DNA from 4 places in the Hymenobacter tenuis genome. Region 2 is predicted to be linked to each of the others. Evidence: riboswitches for the same ligand, from Rfam matches in the RefSeq annotation. Region 2 holds a riboswitch; each other region holds the start of a gene.
The links. A riboswitch is a leader RNA that binds a small molecule or an ion and turns the genes downstream of it on or off. The one in region 2 is predicted to bind S-adenosylmethionine.

Region 1 (3,366 bases), on a different contig from region 2:
CTTGTGAGTTAGTTGGGCCAGTGAAGCATGAGTACAGTTCAGCACTTCACCTTTCACCACTTCACCACTTAGAAATAGCCGTTGCGTTTGCGGTCTTCCATGCCGGCTTCCGAGATGTTGTCGTCGAGGCGGGTGGCGCCCCGCTCGCTTACTTTGGCCAGCAGCAGGTCCTGAATAATGTCCTCCACGGTGCTGGCGTCGCTTTCCACGGCGGCGGTGCAGGTAGAGTCGCCAACGGTGCGGAAGCGTACTTGGCGCGTTACTATTTCGTCGTCATCATCGAGGCGCAGGTGTTCTGAGAGGCCTAGCAACTGGCCCGTAGGGAGTACCACGCAGGTGCGCTCGTGGCCGAAGTAGATGTCGGGCAGGGCAATGTTTTCGCGCTGGATATAGCGCCACACGTCCAGCTCCGTCCAGTTGGAGATGGGGAACACGCGCACGTTTTCGCCCTTCTGGATGCGGCCGTTATACACATTCCAGAGCTCGGGGCGCTGGCGCTTGGGGTCCCACTGGCCAAACTCATCTCGCACGGAGAAAATGCGCTCCTTGGCGCGGGCCTTTTCCTCGTCGCGGCGGGCCCCACCAATGCAGGCGTCAAACTCAAACTCCTCAATTACCTCCAGAAGCGTGTAGGTCTGGAGCTGGTTGCGGCTGGGGTACTTGCCGCCTGGCTCGCGTAGGCGCTGCCGCTTTATAGTATCCTCCACCTTGCGCACAATGAGTTTTTCGCCCAATTCGGCGGCTAGCTGGTCGCGGTAAGCTAGTACCTCGGGAAAGTTGTGGCCGGTATCTACGTGCACCAGCGGGAAGGGAAAACGACCCGGGCGGAAAGCTTTTTCCGCGAGGCGCGTCAGCACAATGGAGTCTTTGCCACCCGAAAACAGCAGGGCTGGGCGCTCAAACTGGCCGGCCACTTCCCGCAGGATGTGGATGGCTTCCGCTTCAAGCCGGTCGAGATAATCAAAAGTTGGGGTACTCATATAGTCGGGTGTTCAGTGTTGATGTTGGGCGCTCAGCAGGAAGTGCCAAGCTTGCCTCTAGCCGGCCGGTACGGGCTCCACTACCGGGTCGGGGCCATTGTGGTGGGCGGTGGCATGTAGGCCGCATTCCTTAGCCGAAAGGTCTTCCCACCACCAGCGGCCGGCCCGGAAATCCTCGCCGGGCCTGATGGCGCGGGTGCAGGGGGCACAGCCAATGCTTACAAAGCCCTGTTGGTGCAGCGTGTTCACGGGCACATGGTGCTCTTGGGTAAAGGCCACGGCCTGCTCCCAGGTCCAGTCGAAAAGCGGGTGGATTTTCACGAGGTTATGCGCCGCGTCCCATTCCAGTGGGTCCATGGTTTGCCGGTTCTGCGACTGCTCGGCGCGGATGCCAGTGACCCAGGCTGCTTTACCCGCTAGCGCCCGGTTCAGGGGCTCCACTTTCCGAATAAAGCAGCACTCCTTGCGGTTGTCCACGCTCTCGTAGAAGCTATTCGGGCCCTTAGCCAGCATCAGCTTTTCCACGCTTTCCCGCTCCGGATAAAACACCGCAATGGGCTGCTCATACTTGAGCAGAGTCTTGTTCCAGACGGAGTATGTCTCCTGAAAATTACGCCCAGTGTCAAGCGTGAATACCTGAATGGGGAGGTGATTAGCGAAAATAAGGTGGCTGATAATCTGGTCTTCCAGGCCAAAGGAGGTCGAGAAAACGGCCTGCTCGGGGAAGGTTTCAGCCACGAGGCGTAGCCGCTCCAGGGCAGTAGCCTGAATCAGCTGGGGGCGCAGGTCGTCGAGCAAGGCGCGAACGGCCGGCGCAGCATCTGCTGCGGACATAGCAAGAAGGGGAGGGGAAACCAGCCAGCGCGGGGCGGAGGTTTCGGTCAGGAATGACCCTAGGCGGAGCTGCGGCCACGTAGTTGAATGCGGCACACTAGCTTTCGGCCGGGCGAAAAAGCCGGGCGTACGCACGAAGTCAGCCTACACGTAGCACCGTGTCAGCCGAGCTGTTGCGCGCACAAGCCAGAAAAAAGAAGGAGGTGAGTGGCTAACAACAACACGGCATACCCATCATAGCACAACACCCATGCTGTAGAGCAAAGGCAGTGGCGGATAGAGTAGCGGAGTTGGACAAGCGGTTCACGGCTAGTTGTTTTTATATGGTCAGGAGTTGGCACCGTTTCGGATGGTCCGCTGGTTGCCGGCGTTTCGTCGAGCCTGTCTCTCCGCGCCTCTGTATAAAAACAATCCTTTGTGGGGAAAGAATTGGTATGGCAAAAGTAGCTGCCGGAATTTTACACTTCCAAATTTTATTTTTTCAACAGGTGCACATTCTCTCGCAACGCCCCCATACTCTTGGTCTCTGGGCAGCCGCCACAACGTAAGCAGAACACTAGAAAAGTTACACTGCTTCAGCTGCATGAGTAAGCGAAGGTTACTAGGTGTTCTTCAGCCGCAAACCTGCTTGAAACCTGGTTTTGAGGAAGCTACGTGCAAGTTCCGAATGAGGAGAGGTTTGCTCGTGGTATGGACCTAGTAGCTTTGCCCTATATAAGCATTGTGCAATTAGCGTTTCGGCTGAAAACGAGCCTGTAACTTGCTTAAAAATACGTTGGCCTCGGGGGCAGAATTTGTGACGAGTAGCAGGGCAGCGTACACTATCGTGAGGGTGGCAGAGCGCAAAAGCATGGTCAGGAAGGGAGAGCCTAGCGCCGGAATTAGCCAGCCAGCCAGCCCTGCCGCGGCTGCAATACCCAGTATCAGCGGGATGCGCCACGTGAATGGTTGCATCCGGAAGCTGCGCCACACAAACCACGTGCGGGCCAGGTTGATGCTTACAATAGCGAGTAAAAACGCCACTGCTGCCCCCAGCAAACCTAGTATGGGAATCAGCAAGGCATTGAGCCCAATCGTTACCAGCGCTAAGGATACGTTGAACACCAAGTCGTAGCGGTAGCGCGGGGAGGTAACTACAATTAGCCCATTGAGGCCCGTGATGCCATCAAACAGACGCGCCGCTAGCAGTACCAGCACGGCCGTAGTGCCAGCTGTTAGGGCGGGGTTGTGCATGAGGCCATAGATGAAGTCGAGGTTCAACCCAATGCCCAGAGCAAGGTAACAGCCCAGCACCGTGTTGAGACGGGTAGTGTCGCGGTAAAAAGCGGCCATTTTGGGCAGGGCCTGTTCTTTCCAATAATCGGCTAGCAGCGGAAAGGCAATTTTGTTGAGCGAGCGAGCCGGCAGCGTGAGGGCTGTGCTGATGAAAAAGGCAATGCTGTACACGCCAGCGGCCGCCAGATTCAGTTGGGAGCCCACCATAATGGTATCAATGTTCATGATGATGGTGCCCGAAATGTTGGCTAACAGCGCAAACGCCCCAAAGCTCAGG
Region 2 (3,366 bases):
GGCCGCCTGATCAAAGGTGTACTTACCGTTCACTGCTCCGGTTGGCGACATCATGGTGTACTGCTGGTTCGCGAAGAACGTGATGCGCTCATCTTCCTGGGCATCGGTCTGTTTTACTTTGTCGCCGGAAGCGCTGAGTTCTTTATCGGTTTTCCATACTTTGCTTTCCTTACCGTAAAGCATATTAACGCCTTCTACTTTACCTTCTTTGCTGCCACAAGCAGCCGTGAAAAGTACTAGCAGCATAAGCAGGCTAGCTAGCAAGCGAAAAGAGGAAGAGGGGGTTTTCATGGGGAGAATGGTTAGATGAGAGAGTAGATTTTATGTCTCTGCTCAGCCTCCTGGATAACCAGGCTGCTAGGGCAGCATTGCCACTCTTACGGCAGCATTCCCCAAGATGTTCGCGCTACAGTCCGGCTACAACTTATTGCATTATCAAGCGTAAGAGAGGCAAACCAGACCAGTGCATCGTGCTGATTCTCGGTCAATTCCCCTCTCACAACTAAACTGACTTACTGCTATGGGACTGTTTGATTTCCTTTCTAACGACGGCGATAAGAAGCCTGTTCAGCCTACTACTCCTCCGGCAGCGGGTGGTGCCACCGATTTTTTTGGCAACGCCAACCAGGCTGCAGCTACTACTACTCAGGGCGATACCTATACCGTAGTAAGCGGCGACTCGCTTTCGAAAATTGCCAAGCGCCATTACGGCGACGCGGCCAAGTGGCACCAGATTTATGACGCCAACAAAAGCGTTATCGGCTCGAATCCCGACCTAATTGAAGTAGGACAGGTACTGACGCTGCCCAAGCTCTAGCATTTCTCTAGCTTCGAAATATCCAAAAAAGCCACCTCTTACAAGGTGGCTTTTCTGTGTTTCTAAAATTCCCTGTAATGTGTTTCGGATGGTGGTATGGCCCACAGAGACTAGGGCTCACTGTTGCCTAAAGTGTACCCTCTGCTCAACAGGAGCAGAAAATACAGCTTGTTGCCTGCATCTATTAGTGCTTGCCAATCAACAAGTTGACGACTACTCATCTTAACGCAGCATAAGCATATTAGCAGTATCGGCTGATTAAAAATTATTTTCACTAGCTATTGCATATATCGAAACTAGGCGTATACCTTTGCAATACCAACTAGGTACTCTCCCGCTCGCGGCGGGGCAGTTTTCAAAGATTTATACAGAAGTGGCGAGAGAACAGGCTCCCTGACCCACTGGCAACCTTCGACCGCGCGAAAGGTGCCAATTCCTGCCCGACCAGCCATTCGGCGGCGGGGCATATAACTCAGAGTGCCATGGAAAACACCTTCGCTTTCGCCCTTCCTTCCGCTGCTGCCCAGTCTGCTTTGTTGCTTACTGCCCAGCCGCTTTCCTGCGTTTCTAGGGCTGCTGTAGCCGCCCACGCTGCTTGGCGAATGCGAATGCGCTGCTGTAGCGGCGCTTGTTGTTGCTGTAGCTAGCCCACGCCCGGCGGCCCAGCTTCTCCCCTCCCCTGTTTCCTGGGCTTTGGCCCTTGGTGCTGCCTAGGCAGCGTCGCCTGGCTCGTCTGTTTGCTCAGCTCGCCCTCACAGGTTGCTGACTTCAGCCCGGCTCCTGCTACGCCCTTGCGTAGCCCCCACTGTAGCGGTTTACGCTCCCTTCCTTCATATCCAACTTCCTGCTAACCAGCCTTGCTATGTCCACGCAGAACGCTCACTTCGAGACCCTCCAACTCCACGCCGGCCAGCAGCCCGACCCCGTAACCGGGTCCCGCGCGGTTCCGATTTATCAGACGACCAGCTATGTGTTCAAGAATGCCGAGCACGGCGCTAACCTGTTTGCCCTGAAGGAGTTCGGCAACATCTACACCCGCCTGATGAACCCCACCACCGACGTGTTCGAGCAGCGCATAGCCGCGCTGGAAGGTGGCGTAGCGGCACTGGCGGTTTCCTCGGGGCAGGCGGCGCAGTTTATTGCCCTCAACAACATTCTGCAGGCCGGCGACAACTTCGTGAGCACTACGCACTTGTATGGCGGCACTTACAACCAATTCAAGGTGGCGTTCAAGCGGTTGGGCATTGAGGTGCGCTTTGCCAACGGCGACCAGCCTAGCGAATTTGAAGCCCTGATCGACGAAAATACCAAGGCGCTTTACCTCGAAACCATTGGTAACCCAAGCTTCAGTATCCCGGATTTTGAGCGCATTGCCGCCATTGCCAATAAGCACGATCTGCCACTCATTGTGGACAATACGTTTGGGGCCGGCGGCTACCTGTTCCGGCCACTGGAGCACGGCGCGCACATTGTGGTTGAGTCGGCCACGAAGTGGATTGGTGGCCACGGCACCAGCATTGGCGGCGTGATTGTAGACGGTGGCAAATATGACTTCGGCAACGGCAAGTTCCCGCAATTCACGGAGCCCTCGGAGGGCTACCACGGCCTCGTATTTAATGAGGTGTTCGGCAAAGGTGGCCCATTCGGCAACATTGCTTTCATCATTCGGGCCCGGGTAGAAGGCCTGCGCGATTTTGGCCCCTCGCAGAGCCCGTTCAACTCTTTCCTGTTGCTGCAAGGCCTCGAAACGCTGAGTTTGCGCGTAGACCGCACCGTGGAAAATGCCCTGCGCATTGCTACTTGGCTAGAGCAACATCCGCAGGTAGAAGCCGTGAACTACCCCGGCCTGAAGAGCAGCCCGTACCACACGCTGGCCCAGAAGTACCTGAAGCGCGGCTACGGCGGCGTGCTCACCTTCGCCATCAAAGGCACCAAGGAAACCGCTATACAGTTCATTGATAACCTGAAGCTAATCAGCCACCTGGCCAACGTTGGCGATTCTAAAACGCTGATTATTCAGCCCTCGGCTACCACGCACCAGCAGCTTTCCGAGGCAGAGCAGCGGGCGGCCGGCGTAACGCCCACGTTGCTGCGCCTGTCGTTGGGCACAGAGCACTTCGAAGACATTCGGGCTGATTTGACCCTAGCGTTTGACGCCGTGCGCACGGCAGCTACCATTCCTTCTGGGGAGAGTGGCAGCACCCTCCTACCCGAACCCGAAACCGAACACGTTGCCACGCTGGAAGTCTGATACTTGAGAGGGGTTGATGCCGGGCCGCAGGTGAGAGAGCGGCTCGGATCAGCTTCCAGCAACGCAGCGCGCGGGCTGGTGCCTGGGCTTTCAGGAGAGAGGAAGCCGAGGACCAACGCCGCCCGCACTACAGCCGGGGCGGAGCCGGGCAGAATCGGCTCCGCCCGCAGGCTATTGACTTTGAAATTGCCCTAGTACCATGCCTTCCGAAGAAGAACCACACCTGTTTCGTTTGCCTAGGCCACTTCGGCTGGAAAGCGGCGCCATATTGCCTCAGGTGAACGTAACCTACCATACC
Region 3 (3,366 bases), on a different contig from region 2:
TAGCCTATGCCGGCCCCGAAACCGGCGTGCGCGACCGGGCCAGCTACGTGCTGCAGCAAAACAAAATTCGGCTGGTGCTCACTACCTCCCTCCTGCCCGACTCCGACATTACCCGCCACGTAGCCCAACACGGCGATGGTGTGAAGGTGATGGCCCTGTGGGTAGATGATGCCCGCAAATCGTTCGAGGAAACCACCAAGCGCGGCGCCAAGCCCGCTTTTGAGCCCTATACCATCGAGGACGAACACGGCTCCGTGACGCTGTCGGGCATTTATACCTACGGCGAAACCATCCATACCTTCGTGGAGCGCACCAACTACTCGGGCCCATTCCTGCCGGGTTTCGTGGCCCGCAAAAGCAACGTTCCGCAAGGCCCGGCCGTGGGCCTGCAGTACGTCGACCACTGCGTAGGCAACGTGGGCTGGGGCGAAATGAACCAATGGGTGAAGTTCTATGAGGACGTGATGGGCTTTAAGCTTCTCATCACCTTCGATGACGACGACATCAGCACCGAGTATTCGGCCCTGATGAGCAAGGTGGTGTCGAATGGTAACGGCTTCGTGAAATTCCCCATCAATGAGCCTGCCGAAGGCAAGAAAAAGTCGCAGATTGAGGAATACCTCGATTTCTACCACTCGCCTGGGGTGCAGCACATGGCCCTTATCACCAACGACATCCGCACGACGGTAACGGAGCTGCGCCGCCGCGGTGTGGAGTTTCTGCAGGTGCCCAACACCTACTACGATGACCTGCTGGACCGCGTGGGCCACATCGATGAGGATCTGGACAGCATCCGCGACCTGAACCTGCTCGTGGACCGCGACGAGGAAGGCTATTTGCTCCAGATTTTCACGAAGCCCGTGGAAGACCGCCCCACCGTATTTTATGAAATCATTCAGCGCAAAGGCGCCAAGAGCTTCGGCAAAGGCAACTTTAAGGCGCTGTTTGAGGCCATTGAGCGTGAGCAGGCCCTGCGCGGCAACCTATAAGTTTACTAGCCCTCTAGCGTAAGAAAAGCCCGGTCAAGCAATTGGCTGGGCTTTTTTGGGCTCTAGTGGTTTAATTCATCAAGGTACCTAGCAACCATATGTGGTTGAATTTGGCAATGTGCTACGGCCTGATTTACCTTTGCAGAGTCAATTCTTTCTGACCAAAGGATTGTTTTTATACAGAGGCGTGGAGAGACAGGCTCGACGAAACGCCGGCAACCCCCAGTTACTGGAACGGTGCCAACTCCTGCACATATAAAAACAAGTTGCCGTGGACACTGCCAACAACGTTTCGGTTCGCTCTGCTTCTCCCGTTGCTCCTTCGCAACGGCTCACCTCTGGCGTGTGCATGCACGTAGCTGGTTGGTACATGGCTGGCGCGTGTTGTTGTTGTTAGTACCCCGCTGTATCCAGCTGAGCTAGCACGTTTGCTGGCATGTTGCCCCTAGTACTTTCAGGTTCTCGCCTCTGCTTGCAGGGCGTGGCAAACACCGCGTATGGTGGTCTTTCGGCACGTGCCCGGCCTGGCATGCCCGCATGTTGTACGGTGCTCAGGGAGCAACTCACGCCCGCCAGCTGTTTAGCCACTGACTACTAGTCATCTAGCTTCTTCTGGGCTGCGCATTGTTGCGTGGCCTTCTCAGGCGATACTGGCTTGCCGTGTCGTCCTCTTCCCCACCTACCTCTTCTTACTTTTTCCTCATGGCGCACGCTGTAAAGCCCATTGGCATCTATTACGAACACCCCGAGTGGTTTAAACCCTTGTTTGCAGAGCTCGACCGTCGAGGCTTACCCTACGAGAAAATCGACGCCGCGCACCACCTCTTCGATCCTTCCGAAACTGAAAGCCGCTACTCGTTGGTCGTGAACCGCATGAGCTCCTCGGCGTACCTGCGCGGCCACGGGCAGGGCATTTTCCACACCGCAGGCTTCGCTACGCACCTTGAGCGCATCGGCACACGCATCATCAACGGCTCGGCGGCTACGGCCATTGAAACCAACAAAGCCCGCCAGCTTTCCCTGTTTGCTTCCCTAGGTCTGAAATACCCCAAATCCTTCGTCGTGAACCATGCTTCGCGCATTCCGGACGCAGCCCAGCAGCTGCAGTTTCCGATTGTGGTGAAGGTGAACATTGGGGGTAGCGGCGCCGGCATCATTCGCTTCGATACCCTGGAAGGCGTACGCGCCGCCGTAGAAGCCGGCCAGATTGACCTCGGCATCGACCAAACCGCCTTGGTGCAGGAATACGTGACGCCCCGCGGCGGCAACATTCACCGCGTGGAGACGCTGAACGGCAAGTTCCTGTACGCTATGAAGGTGTATACTACCGGTGAAAGCTTCAACCTCTGCCCCGCCGAAATCTGCCAGATTCCGGAGGAGCAGTCGGCAGAGTTTTGCCTCACGGAAGCACCCAAGAAAGGCATTCAGGTGGAAGCCTTTACGCCCCCAGCCGAGGTAGTAGAGGCTGTGGAGCGCATTGTGGCCGCCGCCAAAATTGACGTGGGCGGCATTGAGTACCTGATTGATGACCGCACCGGCGACGTGCTGTTTTATGATATCAATGCCCTCTCCAACTTCGTGGCCGACGCCGTGAATGTGGTGGGCTTCGACCCCTACGCCCGCTTCGTGGATTATCTGGAAACGCAATTGGCGCCCGCAACAGCTTCTGGTTCGCTAGGTACTGCCGCGGCTCAAACCTCTCACCAGCCGGTTCCGGCTTCTATTCACTAGGTCATCATGAGATACGGATATTGGATGCCCGTTTTTGGCGGGTGGCTGCGCAACGTCGAGGACGAAAACATGCGCGCCGATTGGGACTACGTGAAAACGCTGGCCCAACGCAGTGAGGACCTTGGCTACGACCTTTCCCTCATTGCCGAGCTAAACCTCAACGACATCAAAGGCGAAGAAGCCCCTTCTCTGGATGCCTGGAGCACGGCCGCCGCCCTGGCTGCCGTTACGAAGAAACTAGAGCTCATGGTGGCCGTGCGGCCAACGTTCCATTCCCCGGCGTTGCTGGCCAAGCAGGCGGCCAACATCGACCACATCAGCGGCGGCCGCTTGAGCCTGAACGTGGTGTCGTCGTGGTGGCAGGATGAGGCCAAAAAGTACGGCGTACACTTTGAGCAGCACGATGACCGCTACGCCCGCACCGCCGAGTGGCTACACGTAGTGGACAACCTTTGGAAGCAGGACCACTTCACCTTCGAGGGCAAGTTTTATAAGGTCACCGACTCCATTCTGCAGCCCAAGCCGGTGTCGCGCCCACGGCCGTTCCTATATGCCGGCGGTGAGTCGGAAGCAGCCAAAAACCTGATTGCGGCCCAGTGCGACGGCTACGTGATGCACGGCGACGAGCCCGCCGCCATCGGGCGCC
Region 4 (3,366 bases), 400 kb from region 2:
CGCCGTACTTTGGGTGAAGTAGAGGTTGGGCAGCGTCACGGCGGCTCCTTTGCTGAGCGCCGTCAAGTCGGGCAATTCGTTGGCAACGGTATCAGGAGCAAGTGGTTTGGCGGGCGCAGGCTTTGGCAGTGCTACTGGCCTAGTGCGGCGCGCCACCCGTGGCACTACTGCAGCAGCGGGCTTTACTACCGCTTTGGGAGCTAGCGCTTGAGGGGCTGCCGGTGCTGGAGTAGGAGCCAGCGCTGCAATGGCTTTAGGTTTGGATGGCGCGGCTTCTATCAGCACTAGCACGTTACTAGGTAGCCTCTGGTACAGATTATCTGTCGGAATGGGCTGAGGCTCATCGGTTGTATTCGGCAGCTGCCAAGCTAATTGCGCCTTCGAATCCCGGTCGCTCTGGTAATACTCCACGCGCACCGCGTAGTAGCCGCCCGACTTCATCTTTAGGTGCGCAACAGAGGTAGTAGCGGGCTGGTCGCGCCACGAATCCAGCACCTTCTTCCCGCCTATCCAAACGCGCATACCATCATCGGTTGCAATCTGGAAGGTGTACAGGCCCGTTACGGGCGCGTAAATGTGGCCCGCCCAGCGCACGGAGAAGTATTCGCCCGGCACCCCCGGGCCCGGTGATACAAAATGGTCGCCGGTAGGCCCGATGGTCCAGTTGAAGTCGATGCCTGGGTCAGTGCGCGTCAGTACCAGCTTCTCGAAGTTCTTGCCCTCGTAGTACTGCCCGCGTAGGCCTGTGCCGGGCTGGTGCTGGGCTAGCGCTAGGCCACTTACAAGCAGCAAACCAGCGGTTAGAGCTTTCTTATAAAGACTAGATAGAATCATAGCAGCAATAAGTTGTTAACGCATTGACCATAAGATGAACAGAAAATCAGGCGGCGCAAAGTTTATTCAACGAGCCCGCCTCTCCTGTTCAACGAACCATTCTGCCAGGCCTATATAGTAGAGCGTGATAAATGCTGATATATCGTTAGGCAGAGCGCAACGAATTATCAGCATTTATCACGCTCTACTATACTGTGCTGCTTGATCTGGCGTCCGCGTAGTCGAAGCCTCTCTACCTCTGGCTAACTACTGGCCTAGAACTGCGACGAAGCGGTAAAGATGCTTCGACTACGCGGACGCCAGATCAAGCATGACAACGATTTTGTTCTAGGCCTGCTCCACGCTAAAACCTGCTGGCCTAGGCCACTCCTTCAGCCATCAGAATTGAAATTTGAAGAATCTGGTTGTATCTTCGCTGTGTTACTTATCCAGAAAGACCGAGGGATTGGGCCCTATGACGTCTTAGCAACCTGACTTAACACAAGGTGCTAACTCCCGTTTCAATGCAGCTTGTATGCGTTGGAAGAAGATAAGTACAGGACTCGCGCCTCCACGCGGCTCTTTCTGGATAGGCACTTTTTCGTTGCCGATTTACTTGAAGAGCCGATATGCCGACCGTCACCACCTCCCCGCTCCACGATATTCTTGCCAAGCGCGTCCTGATTTTGGATGGCGCCATGGGCACCATGATTCAGCGTCACACGCTGACTGAGGATGATTTCCGGGGCACCCGCTTCGCTGACCACCCCAAGCCTCTGCGCGGTAACAACGACCTACTCAGCATCACCCGGCCCGATATCATCAAAGGCATCCACGCTGACTACTTCGCGGCCGGCGCTGATATGGTGGAAACCAACACGTTCAGCGGCACCACCATCGCGCAGGCCGATTACGCTTTGGAGGATATCGTGTACGAACTCAACTACGAGTCGGCGCGCATAGCCAAGGAAGTAGCCGACGAGTTTACGGCCCAAAACCCTGACAAGCCTCGCTTTGTGGCCGGCGCCATCGGGCCCACTAACCGCACCGCTAGCCTCTCCCCCGACGTGAACCGCCCCGGCTTCCGGGCCGTGACGTTCGATGAGCTGGCCACTGCCTACCACGAGCAGGTGCGCGGCCTCATTGATGGTGGTTCCGATGCCCTGCTCATCGAAACCATCTTCGACACGCTGAACGCTAAAGCTGCACTGTACGCCGTGCAGAAGTTCTTCGACGAAGGTGGCCGCGTGGTGCCCGTCATGATTTCGGGTACTATTACCGATGCTTCCGGCCGCACCCTCTCGGGGCAAACGGTAGAGGCCTTCTGGAACTCGATTCGTCACTTGCCCCTGTTGAGCGTGGGCCTGAACTGCGCCCTCGGCGCTGATCAACTGCAAGTGTATATAAAGGAGCTAAGCCGCATTGCGGATGTGCATATTTCGGCGTACCCGAATGCCGGTTTGCCCAACGCCTTTGGTGGCTATGATGAGTCGGCTCAGGAATTTGCGGGGGTAGTGGAAAACTACCTCAAGGAAGGTCTCGTGACGGTGGTAGGTGGCTGTTGTGGCACCACACCCCAGCACATCGGTGAGCTGGCCCGTCTGGCGGAAAAGTACGAGCCACGCAAGCTGCCCGAGCTACCCAAAGCTACCCGCCTGAGTGGCCTAGAGCCCTTCGGCATTTATCCCGAAAGCCTGTTTGTAAACGTGGGTGAGCGGTGCAACGTGACGGGTTCCCGCGCCTTCGCCCGCCTCATCCGGACCGGCAACTACGAAGCCGCCCTGCAAGTAGCCCGCGACCAAGTAGAGGGTGGCGCCCAAGTCATCGACGTGAACATGGACGAAGGCATGCTCGACTCGGAGCAGGCCATGACCACGTTCCTGAACCTGATTGCCTCGGAGCCCGACATTTCGCGGGTGCCGATCATGATTGACTCCTCGAAGTGGAGCGTGCTGGAAGCCGGCCTTAAGTGCGTGCAGGGCAAGAGTATCGTCAACTCCATTTCGCTTAAAGAAGGCGAAGAAACCTTCAAGGAGCGGGCCCGCACCGTGCGCCAGTACGGCGCCGCCGTGGTGGTTATGGCTTTCGATGAGAAGGGCCAGGCCGACACACTGGAGAAGCGCATCGAAATCTGTCAGCGCAGCTACGACATCCTGGTGAACGAAGTGGGTTTCCCAGCCGAGGACATCATCTTCGACCCCAACATCCTGACCGTGGGCACCGGCATGGAGGAGCACCGCAATTACGCGCTGGACTTCATCGAGGCTGTCCGCTGGATCAAGCAACACCTGCCCGGCGCCCTCACCAGTGGTGGCGTCAGCAATATCAGCTTCTCCTACCGCGGCAACGACGTAGTGCGCGAGGCTATGCACTCGGCCTTCCTCTACCACGCCATTCAGGCCGGCCTCGACATGGGCATTGTAAATCCAAGTCAGCTGGCGGTGTACGATGAAGTGCCCAAGGATCTGTTGGAGTTGGTGGAAGACGTGCTGCTGAACCGTCGCCCCGACGCCACTGAGCGCCTCGTAGACTTTGCCGACACGGTGAAGCAGA

Region 1: it holds a riboswitch for S-adenosylmethionine, as region 2 does, so the genes downstream of both, ACYVGU_RS08720 (phosphoadenosine phosphosulfate reductase family protein) here and ACYVGU_RS16515 (O-acetylhomoserine aminocarboxypropyltransferase/cysteine synthase family protein) in region 2, are expected to answer to the same signal.
Region 3: it holds a riboswitch for S-adenosylmethionine, as region 2 does, so the genes downstream of both, ACYVGU_RS09530 (ATP-grasp domain-containing protein) here and ACYVGU_RS16515 (O-acetylhomoserine aminocarboxypropyltransferase/cysteine synthase family protein) in region 2, are expected to answer to the same signal.
Region 4: it holds a riboswitch for S-adenosylmethionine, as region 2 does, so the genes downstream of both, metH (methionine synthase) here and ACYVGU_RS16515 (O-acetylhomoserine aminocarboxypropyltransferase/cysteine synthase family protein) in region 2, are expected to answer to the same signal.

What each region holds. Positions count from the first base shown of each region.
Region 1 is NZ_BAAGWF010000001.1:2,005,192-2,008,557, reverse strand. Features, by position in the region: gene cysD (sulfate adenylyltransferase subunit CysD) at 69-980, opposite strand; gene ACYVGU_RS08720 (phosphoadenosine phosphosulfate reductase family protein) at 1,038-1,814, opposite strand; SAM riboswitch class I at 2,131-2,222, opposite strand; gene ACYVGU_RS08715 (lipopolysaccharide biosynthesis protein) at 2,544-3,366, opposite strand, start outside.
Region 2 is NZ_BAAGWF010000004.1:694,007-697,372, reverse strand. Features, by position in the region: gene ACYVGU_RS16525 (lipocalin family protein) at 1-291, opposite strand, end outside; gene ACYVGU_RS16520 (LysM peptidoglycan-binding domain-containing protein) at 521-817, shown strand; SAM riboswitch class I at 1,178-1,291, shown strand; gene ACYVGU_RS16515 (O-acetylhomoserine aminocarboxypropyltransferase/cysteine synthase family protein) at 1,680-3,068, shown strand; gene metX (homoserine O-acetyltransferase family protein) at 3,268-3,366, shown strand, end outside.
Region 3 is NZ_BAAGWF010000001.1:2,202,958-2,206,323, forward strand. Features, by position in the region: gene hppD (4-hydroxyphenylpyruvate dioxygenase family protein) at 1-989, shown strand, start outside; SAM riboswitch class I at 1,162-1,251, shown strand; gene ACYVGU_RS09530 (ATP-grasp domain-containing protein) at 1,692-2,720, shown strand; gene ACYVGU_RS09535 (LLM class flavin-dependent oxidoreductase) at 2,727-3,366, shown strand, end outside.
Region 4 is NZ_BAAGWF010000004.1:296,887-300,252, reverse strand. Features, by position in the region: gene ACYVGU_RS14680 (PA14 domain-containing protein) at 1-834, opposite strand, end outside; SAM riboswitch class I at 1,256-1,370, shown strand; gene metH (methionine synthase) at 1,443-3,366, shown strand, end outside.